One region of the Priestia sp. FSL H7-0729 genome, then DNA from elsewhere that is predicted to be linked to it. Evidence: predicted binding sites of a transcription regulator. Region 1 holds the regulator's gene; each other region holds the start of a gene.

What was found. Region 1 encodes NrdR, which represses ribonucleotide reductase genes. Its sites were predicted from a motif close to AACACNATATATNGTGTT; they were not measured.
Region 2: MHH93_RS18570 (adenosylcobalamin-dependent ribonucleoside-diphosphate reductase) is a predicted target of NrdR. The motif match lies at 1,531-1,548, and genes of this name have one in related genera.
Region 3: MHH93_RS24310 (anaerobic ribonucleoside triphosphate reductase) is a predicted target of NrdR. The motif match lies at 2,520-2,537, and genes of this name have one in related genera.

What each region holds. Positions count from the first base shown of each region.
Region 1 covers NZ_JBBOTQ010000008.1:281,854-286,074, reverse strand. Annotated here, with positions in the region: gene MHH93_RS19290 (manganese efflux pump) at 1-246, shown strand, start outside; gene coaE (dephospho-CoA kinase) at 256-852, shown strand; gene MHH93_RS19280 (lytic transglycosylase domain-containing protein) at 849-1,412, shown strand; gene MHH93_RS19275 (alpha/beta-type small acid-soluble spore protein) at 1,495-1,716, opposite strand; gene nrdR (transcriptional regulator NrdR) at 1,833-2,300, shown strand; tRNA gene MHH93_RS19265 (tRNA-Ala) at 2,486-2,558, shown strand; gene MHH93_RS19260 (S-layer homology domain-containing protein) at 2,827-4,221, shown strand, end outside.
Region 2 covers NZ_JBBOTQ010000008.1:125,236-129,456, reverse strand. Annotated here, with positions in the region: gene MHH93_RS18575 (DEAD/DEAH box helicase) at 1-1,123, opposite strand, end outside; gene MHH93_RS18570 (adenosylcobalamin-dependent ribonucleoside-diphosphate reductase) at 1,610-4,221, shown strand, end outside.
Region 3 covers NZ_JBBOTQ010000015.1:96,200-100,420, reverse strand. Annotated here, with positions in the region: gene MHH93_RS24320 (aldo/keto reductase family protein) at 1-289, opposite strand, end outside; gene MHH93_RS24315 (hybrid sensor histidine kinase/response regulator) at 467-2,104, opposite strand; gene MHH93_RS24310 (anaerobic ribonucleoside triphosphate reductase) at 2,585-4,221, shown strand, end outside.

The DNA.
Region 1 (4,221 bases):
TCTGCTCAGGAAGCGATGTGGCTGGGTATTGCCCTGTCTCTGGATGCGTTTGGAGCAGGTTTGGGCGCGGCACTTCTGGGATTCCCTACACTATGGACAGCACTCATTATTGCACTGTTTAGTGGGGCATTTCTGTCACTCGGCATGAAGGTTGGTCTACGATTCTCAGCGCTGCGCTGGATGCGAAGACTGTCTGTATTGCCAGCACTATTGTTAATGATTATGGGAATAATGAAGCTGTTATGAGGTGAAACGATGAATATAGGCTTAACCGGCGGGATCGCGACAGGCAAAAGCAGTGTTTCCGCCTATCTCGCCAGTAAGGGAGCGTTGCTCATCGATGCAGACGTTATTGCCCGGGAAGTTATGATGCCCGGGCATCCCGTGTTGGCCGCCGCTGTTAAGCGGTTCGGACAAGCCATACTGAATGAAGATGGAACACTGGATCGGAAAAAGCTTGGAAGTATTGTTTTTGAACAACCAGAAGAACGAAAGGCATTGGAGGCTATTACACATCCGGCGATCCGTAGAGAGATGCGTGAACGGGCTGCTGCATACGCGTTGCAACATCCGGATAAACTTGTGGTATCTGATATTCCATTGCTCTACGAGTCGGGTCTGGAAGACGGTTTTGAGGAAGTCATGGTTGTCTATGTACCGAGAGCGGTTCAACGCGATCGCTTGATGAATCGGGATGGAATGACTGCAGAACAGGCTGAGGCCCGGATGGATGTACAGATGGATATTGAGCGCAAAAAGCAGCTGGCAGACATTGTAATCGACAACAGTGGTTTATGGACTGAGACGGAGCAGCAAATTGACTCATATCTACAGCGTAAGGGTTTGTTATGAGAATATTACGCAAGAAACGAGTACTGCTGTTGATGTTTGTGTCCTTTGTATTGGTGTTATTTCTGAATACAAACTGGATGGCATGGTTCTATCCCATACATTATAAGGACGAGATTCGTGTCCAATCTCAGAGCTATGAGGTTGATCCGTTTCTGATTGCTTCGATCATTAAGGTGGAGACCAATTTCAAGACAAGCAAGGAATCCAAACGCGGTGCAATCGGGCTCATGCAACTGATGCCAGACACGGCCAACTGGATACTTGAACAAGCCAAAATTCCCGACACTTCGCTGGAAGAATTGAAGCACGAGCCTGAACGCAATATTCAGTTAGGTACATGGTATCTGCGTAATCTGTCTGATCAATTCGAGGGCAATGAAGTGGTCATGATTGCTGCCTATAATGCAGGTCCAGGCAAGGTAAACAGCTGGCTCCGAGATGGTGTATGGGATGGTTCATTCGATACGGTGAAAGATATTCCGTTTGGTGAGACGCGTCACTATGTACAAAGGGTCATTTACTATTATAATCAGTATGTAAAGATCTATAATACGTTCTAAGTATATAAGTAGAAGCACAGAGCAGGCCGGTTGTTCACCGGCCGCTCCATGCTCCTCTGTGTAGCGTATTACGATGCAGATATTATTGGTATTGACCTGCCAATTGCTGTTCTGCAATTGTTACCAGACGCTTCGTGATGTATCCACCGATCGAACCGTTCTCGTAAGAAGTCATGTTACCTTGGTATCCGTCTTGTGGGATGCTGATTCCGAGTTCTTGAGCAACTTCATATTTCATTTGCTCGAGTGCTGCGGAAGCTTTAGTTACCACCAGGTTGTTGGAGTTACCGTTGCTTTGTGCCATTGCTGTTCACCTCCTCGTGAGTTGGTAAAAGTATTATGTCTCGGCAATGCATTTTTCATTACAAAATCAAGACAGGGAATATGTGGTAAAAAGTAAAACGTGGGAAGTGATCTGATTTGAAGTGTCCTTATTGCGGTTATATGGGTACCAAAGTACTTGATTCGCGTCCGGCCAACGAAGCGAAATCCATTCGTCGTCGCCGTGAGTGTGAGCAGTGTGCCCGAAGATTCACAACGTTTGAGATGATTGAAGAGACTCCATTGATTGTCATCAAGAAAGATGGCAGCCGGGAAGAGTTTAGCCGGGACAAGATTCTTCGCGGGCTTATTCGTGCCTGTGAGAAACGTCCAGTCTCTGTTGAGACGCTCGAGATGATGGTATCTGAAGTCGAGAAATCTCTGCGTAATACAGCTGATGCTGAAGTGGAGAGCCGCCAGATTGGTGAGCTATTGATGGAACAGTTGTTTCCAGTCGATGAAGTGGCTTATGTCCGTTTCGCGTCGGTATATCGCCAGTTCAAAGATATCAATATGTTCATGAAAGAACTGAAATCCCTGTTATCCAAAGACAATCTGGAGGATTAGTGAAGTGGGGAAAGGGAGAAGAGCAGTCTGGAGTTCCAGTCCGTGTGTACAAGAGAAATGAGTTGTTCTTCTCCAATCACTTAGGACCATGAAAAAGGGATTGACAGTGAAAGCTGGATTTTATATGATATAGAAGTCGCCTGCGGAACGTAGCAGTGCTGGACAAGTTATCTATTTCATATCCCGGGGCCTTAGCTCAGCTGGGAGAGCGCATCGCTGGCAGCGATGAGGTCAGGGGTTCGATCCCCCTAGGCTCCATACCTTAAGAACGCCGTCACGTTATGTAATGGCGTTCTTTGTTGTGTTAACGAACCACGATGACCTTTAAACACTTGAACCTATTCGAAGATGAGGTACGGAGATACTAATATTCTTTTTTAAATTCTTAAAGTTAAGCTAGAATTAAGACAGAGTTAAGTTGAGTAATAAGGTGGTATCCAATACACTTCTCGTGTGAGCATTTTCGACATATAATGCCAACAAAAAAAGGATACCAATCAATTTAACGATGAGGGGAAATTAACACATGAGATGGTTTTCTGTAGGAGTGCAGAAGTTATTCATCTGCCTAATTATTTTGGCTGTGAGTATGGGAGGAGGTTGGACTTTCTCGAACATTCAGAAAGCGAGTGCAGCGACCTCCGGAGAGTGGGGGTATTCCGTTAATGGGGATGGCACAGCGACAATTACGGGGTTTACAGGCAATGAATTGGTAGTTGATATTCCTCGTATGTTAGATACACACGAAGTGACCCACATCGGACGTGAAGTTTTTAAAAACAAACAATTAACCAGTGTTACCATCCCCGATAGCGTGACCCACATCGGATCCAATGCATTTTACAAAAATCAATTCACAAGTGTGACCATACCGGATAGTGTCATTAGTATCGGGTCAAATGCGTTTGCGGATAACCGATTAACCCATGTGACCATACCCGAAAGTGTTACCACTATTGACTATTTAGCTTTTAGCTACAACAAATTAACCAGCATCACCATTCCAAGTCAAGTTACTTATATTGGACAAATGGCCTTTATGAAAAACGAATTAGAGAACGTAATTTTTGAAGGGAGATCCTTGGTGATCGCCTCTGATTGGTTTTTGGATAACGATCATTTAGCTAAAATTACTGGCTATGAAAATGCGGAACAGTTTGTGAATTCGAACAACAGCGATCCGAATAACCCAATTCAATTGACTTATGAAAAAATGATTAACGTCCGCTTTAATCCAGATGGTGCAGTCTGGACGAATGCTCCAACCACAGAATTAACAGGTACCTCATACATTCCTGCGGTGAAAAGTTACAAATGGACAAAGACGACTGTCGAACAAGATGCCAACGATTGGACCCTGTTTGATGGAACCGTTCAGATTCCCACACCGTTAGATGAAGGTACGTGGTATTTACATGTTCAGACCATAGAAGATAACGGTAATCAAACGTTCTATCATTCGAATGCTTTCCATATAGAACGAAAACTGCCCGTTATTCAACTAAACGTCAGTTCAACTGCTCCTACGAATCAGCAAGTATTAATTACGATTGAGGTTTCTGATGAGGATAGCGGGATTGCGTTACAGAAATGGGCAGAGGGAAGTCATGATAACTCCTATTTCGTTGCTGGTGGTACAGCGTTTAGCGGCAACAGTTTCAGTGTTGCGGAGAACGGAACCTACACCGTCTATGTGAAAGATGCTGCCGGAAATGAAATGGTGAAACAAGTTGAAGTAACATGGATTGATCGTAATAAACCTGCAATAACTCTAGTTGGTAATTCCATTGTAGAGATAAATAGCGGAACCGGGTTTGTCGATCCTGGAGTGAGAGCCTTCGATGAGTATGATGGAGATATAAGCTCGAAAGTGACAAGATCAGGTGCTTCAATAGATACCAGTAAACCAGGAGTCTATACG
Region 2 (4,221 bases), 160 kb from region 1:
TTTCCTTGATCGCTTTAATATGAGCAACGAGTTCCCAAATCTTGTCCCGAAGGGGAGAGTCCAGCGGAAGTTTCTTCGACAGATTAACTAGTGTCACGAATACCGCATCTCGACTACTACATACTTCACGCTGCAATGTAACAAGGGAGAGCATACTGCTCAGGTTGCCGCCAGCTTCCTGGTACTGGTCTTTAACAAAGGAAGTCACACCATCATAAAGCGCTTGTTCTTCGGGCGATAGTTGCAGATTCACGTTGGAGACGTTCCGTTTCGTAAATTGAACGGGGCCTTCGCCGCGGCGGTTACGAATCATGACTTTGGATAACTCGTTCTTAAGCTGTTCCTGATTCTTCGGAACCCGCTTGTCTACAACAAAGTTGGCCGCGAAGTCACCCTGACGACCCAGTTGACCGGGCTTCAGCAGGTTGATCAGATTGAACAATTCGCTCATATCGTTCTGCACAGGTGTAGCTGTGAGCAGCAAACAATACTTTTTGCGCAATTTCAGCATGAATTGATAGTTGGTTGTTTTCTTGTTTTTGAGTTTATGGGCCTCGTCAATAATAATCATGTCGTAATCGGTATTCAGCAGCATATCTTTATGCGGATCACGTTTGGCTGTATCCATGGAAGCAACAACCACTTCATTTTGCCAGGAATAAGCCTTTTTCTGGGCAATCGCAGGGATGCCAAACTTTGAATTCAATTCCCGTACCCACTGCAAGACAAGAGACGCCGGTACGAGAATGAGTACCTTGGATACGAGACCCCGAACCATATATTCTTTCAGAATGAGACCGGCTTCAATGGTTTTGCCAAGACCCACCTCATCGGCGAGAATGGCCCGGCCTGACATTTCAAATAATACTCTGCGTGCAGTGTCCATCTGGTGAGGGAGTGGAGTGAGGCCTTGCAGATGCTTGAGACATTGGATCTCGTCAAAATTGGGAATCAGATTGGTTTCTTCGGCTTGAATGCCCAGTTGGAAGAGTCGATAATCCCCCCAAGGGCCTCCTTTATCCAGTCGTGATTCCAATTGATTGATCCAGCTTCGATCAAATTCCAGTGGAACGGGCAGCTCGGCTACAGGTTGATTCGTGTGGTGCGGGTTTTTCCGGTTCATGGTGCTTCCTCCCCTGCCATACGTGATGACGTTTTATTCGTAGGTAATAGTATGGACGAATGAGAGTCAGTTCATAACTATACAAGTTGAACTACAGTTTATTTGCACGAACACTACGATGACAGAACAACCTTCCAATCGCTGTTATCCCCAGATTTCTTTGATTCCCTTTTCTGGAGGGGAAATCCGGTGATAGCGTATGCTTTCGATGCAGCTTTCTTTCAGAAAGCTTTTAGGCGAACGCTTCGCTTTTTCAGGTTTTTTCTGTCCCAAAAAATTCACAGGTTTTGTATGCGTGAGTCTAAGGGTGTGTGAAGAAGCTTGTCCGAGCAGGAGAGTCTAAAAAATAAGGTCTGTGATAAAAGTCATATAGAAAATCAATATATGGTGTAATATACTGGTTTTACATCACTATATGTGGTGTTTCATCATAATTTGCTTTTGAAGTGAAAATGGAGCTTTATACCGGGGAGGTTGAATGTAGCGATGAAATCAAACCAACGATCTTACCAATTAGAAGGACTTAGCGAAAAAATATTTCTGGACCGATACGCCTGGAAGGATGCTGACTCGAATCATGCCAAGGTCGGAGATGTGGTACTGGTATTAACAAAGGATGATCCCAAGTTCCCGACCAAGGAAGTGGGCGAAATCATAGAACGTCAGGGTCAGCTCGTACAAGTGAGAACCCGAAGCGGAGAGATCATCGAGACCAGCGTGGAGAAACTGACACTCAACATCGAAAAAACACCGGAAGAGATGTGGAGCCGGCTCGCCAAAGCCATGGCCTCTGTTGAATCCACAGCAGATCAGCGGGCAACGTGGGAGTCCAAGTTCCGCTCCGTTTTGGAAGATTGGAAGTTAGTACCCGGAGGGCGTATTGCTGCGGGAGCGGGGGCAAGCGATGAGCTGACACTCTTTAATTGTTATGTCATTCCGTCTCCGCAGGACAGTCGGGGTGGCATCATGAAGACCTTGACCGAGATGACGGAGATTATGGCACGTGGGGGAGGTGTGGGCATCAATTTGTCTTCTTTGCGTCCTCGCCGAGCGGTGGTGAAAGGTGTTAACGGATCATCCAGCGGTTCCGTATCGTGGGGCGGATTGTTCAGTTATACGACAGGACTGATTGAACAGGGAGGAAGCCGCCGGGGTGCGCTCATGTTGATGATGAATGACTGGCATCCGGATGTGCTTGATTTTATTACCGTAAAACAAACGATGGGGCAGGTGACCAATGCCAACCTGTCTGTGTGTGTAAGCAACGCATTTATGGAGGCTGTCAAGCAGGACGGAGAGTGGGATTTGGTTTTCCCCGATACGAACGATCCTGACTATGACACTGTATGGAACGGGGATATGCAGCAATGGAAAGCCGCAGGTCATTCGGTGGTGCACTATCGTACGCTTAAGGCGCGCGAAATCTGGCATACCATTATTGAATCAGCCTGGAAATCGGCAGAGCCTGGTGTGGTATTCATGGAGTACTATAACCAGATGTCCAACAGCTGGTACTTTAATCCGATCATTTGTACTAATCCTTGCGGTGAACAAGGCCTGCCTGGTTGGGGTGTATGTAATCTGTCAGCAATTAATCTGTCCAAATTCTACGATGAGACGAATCATGATGTGGCATGGGATGAACTGGCGGAAACCACTCGCATCTCGGCTAGATTTTTGGACAATGTCATCGATGCAACACCATATCATTTTGAGGAAAACAGACTGAATCAGCAGCGTGAACGCCGGGTGGGGCTTGGCACGATGGGACTGGCAGAGCTGATGATTAAGCTGCGTATAAGGTACGGCAGTCCTGAATCCCTTGAATTTCTCGATAAACTGTATGGATTCATGGCGAAGGAGGCCTATCTGGCATCGGCAGAGATTGCAGCAGAGAAGGGAGCTTTCCCAGCATTCGAAGCTGAACCGTACTTACAGAGTGGATTCATGAAAAACATGATTGCAACTTACCCTGAAGTAGGAGAGGCTATTCGTAAACAGGGCATTCGAAATGTCACACTGATCACACAGGCGCCAACGGGAAGTACGGGGACGATGGTGGGCACATCAACAGGGATTGAGCCGTATTTCGCCTTCAAGTATTTCCGTCAAAGCCGTCTGGGTTATGATGAGCAGTTCGTGCCGATTGCGCAAGATTGGCTGGATGAACATCCGGGTGAAGCTTTACCAGACTATTATGTGACGGCAATGGATCTGTCGGCTGAGAACCACATCCGGGTGCAGGCTGCGATCCAGCAATGGGTGGATAGCTCCATCTCAAAGACGGCCAACTGTCCGGCTGATTTTACGGTTGAGGATACGGCAGAGCTGTATGAACTGGCCTTCGACCTTGGCTGTAAGGGAGTAACGATATATCGCGATGGCAGCAGGGATGTGCAGGTGTTGTCCACGTCGAAGAAGGAAGAGACCCATTCTGAAGATCAGAACACGGCGGGAGCTGAAGAGAAGACGGACGTATCAGCAATAGATAACCCGAATAATATCGGAGGGCATGTAGGTGTTGGATCTTTCAGTAGCGAGGTTGATGTTGAGACTCCTTCTTCTGATCAATCCTCTTCATCTGCTACAGTACTGGATAAACAATACAGAAGCCGTCCTCAGGTACTGCGTGGTGCCACATACAAAATCAATACGCCATTCGGGATGGCTTACATTACGATCAATGATCTGGAGGGAACGCCCGGTGAAATCTTCCTGAACGTGGGCAAAGCGGGATCGGACGTATTCGCCATGGCTGAGGCACTCGGTCGAGTGTGTTCTCTGTTCCTTCGATACGGAGATCACGGGCACAAGGTTGAACTGTTGATCAAACATCTCAAGGGAATTGGTGGTTCGGGAGCGATTGGCTTCGGAGCCAACCGGGTGGAATCAATTGCTGATGCAGTCGCCAAAGCATTGGAAAGTCATGTACAGAGCAATGCTCAGGAGAACGAAACTAGAGCATTACAAAAACAGAGTCAAGTGGAGAGCATGTATCCAACAGTGGAGGATCAGAAAACCTTTATTGAATCGAGAGATTTATGTCCTTCATGCGGATCGGCATCCCTGATGAATGTGGAAGGATGCAAAACATGCAG
Region 3 (4,221 bases), on a different contig from region 1:
TGCGAGACAGCCCCTGGTCATTGGGACCATCGCCCATTTTGCCAAATACTTTGGTTGCAAGCACATAGGAGTCACGGGAGTACGCTTTGAGTGTCTGCCCAAGCAGTTCCTCTGCTGCACCGCGCTCGTACACATTGGCTGTATCAAAAAAGTTGATGCCTTCATCGAATGCAGTTTCAATTGATTTCACCGCATTTTCACGTTCCACATACCCTCCGTACGTCAGCCAGCTTCCCAGGCTGATCTCGCTCACTTTCAGTCCGCTTCCACCTAATCTGCGATAATCCATTGATTGCATATCCTCCTCTATTGGTTATAAAGATGAAGTTCACACTCTATTGTAACGTAACCAGCCCAGATGAAAAGAAGTTTTGGCTCAGAAAATGGAAAATTCAAAAGCAGAAACCAAAGAAGCGCACCCATTCCAGGTGCGCCAACTAAGAAAATCCTTCATTGGTCTGATCATTTAAGGCAGCGTAATACTTAGTGCATTCAACAGATCAGCTTGTCTGACCGGCTTCGTCAGAACAGCATCGAAGATCTCCGCGTCATGCAGGTCAATTTGCATGCCATAGGGTACCAGAACAATGACAGGCAAATCCTCAAGTCGCTGTTTCATATCATGTACAAATTTAACTGCTCCGCCTTCCTGAAGCCCCATATCTACAATGGCTACATCCGGCTTGAAGCCCTCCTTGATCCACTCATGCGCTACACTCGATCCTGAGGTCATATGCACATCCATATCCCATCTGCGCATCAGGGAAGAAACACCCTGCAATATATCAGGGTCCTTGGCGAGCAGTACCTTTATGCCTTTTAACCGCTGCTGAATACTTGCGAGTTGAGGTAACTCCCAGTATCTGCGTAACGGAAGAGCAATATGAAATTCCGTCTCATTCTCCTCCGCACTATTCACCTGAATACGGCCATGCATAAGAATCGCAAGGTTTTGGCTTACTGCCAAACCCAGATTGCTACCGATCAGCTTTTGAATATCCAAAGGTCCAACCTGAGCGTTAAAGGTACGCATCTTTTTATCCGACAACATCTGACCGGTGTACTTCACCTTGAGCAGCAGTGTACCCGTCTCCTCCGTATCTTCTCCGTTCACCACTGCCGTAATCAGCACTGAACCTTCACGCGTTGAATCGAGGGCATATTGAATAACATGTGCAAGCAGCTGTCCGATCTTGACCTCATCACCAACAAATACTTGGGACACATTTAATTCAAGATTTAACCCCAGCTCAATGTTCTTGCCCGCCGCAATCCCTGCATAGAGATAGACGGTATTCTCGATGATACCTACTAGATCGAATGGATCATCATGTATAACTGTTTTACCTGACTCATTAATGTTGAAATTCATCATATTGTTCAGTAAGGAAAGCAGTATATTGCCGCTTGTCTCAATCATATTCACATATTCTGACTGCTCCTCGGACATATCCGGAGTGCGCATCAGATCTGTCAGTCCCAGAATACCGTTCAGTGGATTGCGAATCTCATGACTCATTAGCTTGAGCATCTGCGCTTTGGTCACGGCCTCCGATTCGGCACGTTCTTTCTCTGCCTGTAGCTGCTCTTGCATCTGTTCCGAATCATTCAATTTCCGCTCCTGAACATGCAAAGTGCTCTCCAAGTCCACAACATATCCCAGAAACACTGCCATCGCATTCAGGGTCTTCATGTCCGTTTCACTAATCACATAATCCGGCTCGTCCATCAGACATATGGTTCCGAATGCTTCACCAGATCTTCGCATGATGGGTACACCCAAGAAAAAGCGATTCCCAAGCTCGCTCGTGACATCCATGGATCGCGTCATCGGATGTTCACATGTATCCTGAATGGTAAGGGTTTTATATTTATCTTCTAATACCAGGCTGCAATACGAATCCGTGAATGGAAGTACACTACCTTTAACAATTAACTCTTCCGTAAGATTAAAAGCCTCCAAAATGACATTGGTCACCCCGTCATTCGTGGCAACAAAGATGGTATTGACCTTTAATATACCGCTTAATACGTCCACGATATGGGCCGCAGCTTCCTTTATATCATCATAGAAGCCTCTCGTAATGCCTTCTGCCGTCCCCATGATTCACCCCTCTTGTCTTAGCTGCACTTTCAAATCTGTATATCAGAATGTTTAATCACGTACAGGGGCCATCAAAAATCCGAATAGTTGTCACATTCTATACTTATATGATTAACACCGTAGAAGTATAAGAGAATCATACTTCCTGATTATTGCCCTTTTGCGTTCAAATGCAAGGTCTTAACGGATGGTTTAACCAACCGAAAGTCAAGTCCAAATGTCATTTCAGGTCGATAAAGTCCATCTTGTCTGAATTCAATTATTATCCTTGCAGGATAACTAGAAATTATACGCTTCTACTCAGACTTTGGGAACCTTTACCCCCAGCAATTAAAGGAAAGTCATCTTTGCCCACTTCGTGGTGTGACCATTATCACACCCAATAAACCACATATAGTTTATAAATGGATAAGACGAATCTACATATAGTATTTAACGTGAATTGAATGATATTCAAAATCATTTTAGGAGGAACCTTACATGAACATGCTTGAGTATGCCACTCCACCGGCATCCGATCTATTATCCGACCTGGGAAGACGCATTATTGGCGCAGAAGACGCCGATACACTGAGGGAAAATGCGAATTTGAACGGGGACTCCTTCAGCGGAAAAATGAGCAGGCTCGGTTCGGAGACCGCCAAGTGGCATGCTCTGCGTCATGTGTTGCCGGAAGAACTTGCCCAAGCTGTGGAGAACGGAGATCTGTATGTACACGATCTGGATCAGTATGCACTTGGAACGACCAACTGCATCTTTATCCCGTTTGACCGTCTCCTTGCTGCGGGTTTCAATACAGGCAACGGATCGGTTCGCACACCTCAGACAATCATGTCGGCCATGGCTTTGGTTGCGATCATCTTCCAATCCCAGCAGAACAGTCAGTATGGTGGTGTATCGGCCAATAAAATTGACTGGGATTTGGCCCCTTATGTACAGCGATCGTTCCGCAAACATTATCGTAAAGGGCAACGTCTCTTTGGTGAGCATGTCCTGCTCGAAGATGAACAGCTATATCTGGACAGCATTGAAGCGAAGAATCAGTGCCCACGCGCATATGCTTTCGCCTATGAGGAGACTGAATTGGAGACAGGACAAGCTGCTGAATCACTGATTCACAATCTGAATACGATGAGCAGCCGGGCGGGTGGACAGATTCCATTCACATCACTGAACTATGGATTATGTACTTCTGCGGAAGGACGGTTGGTATCACGTTCATTGCTCGAAGCAACGATTCGTGGGCTGGGCAACGGGGAAACTCCCGTGTTCCCTCAACATATTTTCCAATGTAAACAGGGAATCAATCAGGCTCAAGGCGAGCCAAACTATGACTTGTTCCGCCTCGCAGTCACCTGTTCATCCCGGCGGATGTATCCTAACTTTGTCAATGTGGACGCCTCTTTCAATCTGCCTTATTATCATGCGGAAGATCCGGATACGATTATCGCAACTATGGGATGCCGCACACGTACACTGGCTGACCGTTTTGGCCGTAATCGTCAAAGTGGTAAAGGGAATCTGTCCTTCAACACCATTAATCTGGTCAAGCTCGGCATCCGGTTTGGCATCTGCCAAGGTGCCAGAGCTGTTGCGGATCGGGCAGGATTCTACACTGCTTTGGAATCCGTAATGCATAATGCCGCTTCCGGCCTGCTGCATCGCTACCGCATTCAGACAGCCCAGCCTGCCAAGGCATCGGACTTCATGATGCGTGAAGGTGTATGGGAAGGTGGAGAACAGCTTGCTCCAAACGAGCCCGTTGCCGATCTATTAAAGCACGGAACGTTATCTCTTGGTTTTATCGGTCTCGCTGAATGTATGACAGCTCTCTATGGACGCCATCATGGGCAGGACCCTCATGTACATCGCGAAGCACTCAACATTATTCGGACCATGAGAGAGTTCTGTGACAAGATGAGCGAGCAGCATAACCTGAATATCACCCTGTTTGCCACACCTGCGGAAGGGTTATCTGGCAAATTCACGAAGATCGACAGAGAACGTTATGGCCTCATTCCAGGAGTTAATGATCGGGAGTATTATACGAACTCATTCCATATCCCTGTCTATCATACTCTTCCAGCTTATCGGAAGATTGAACTGGAGGCCCCGTT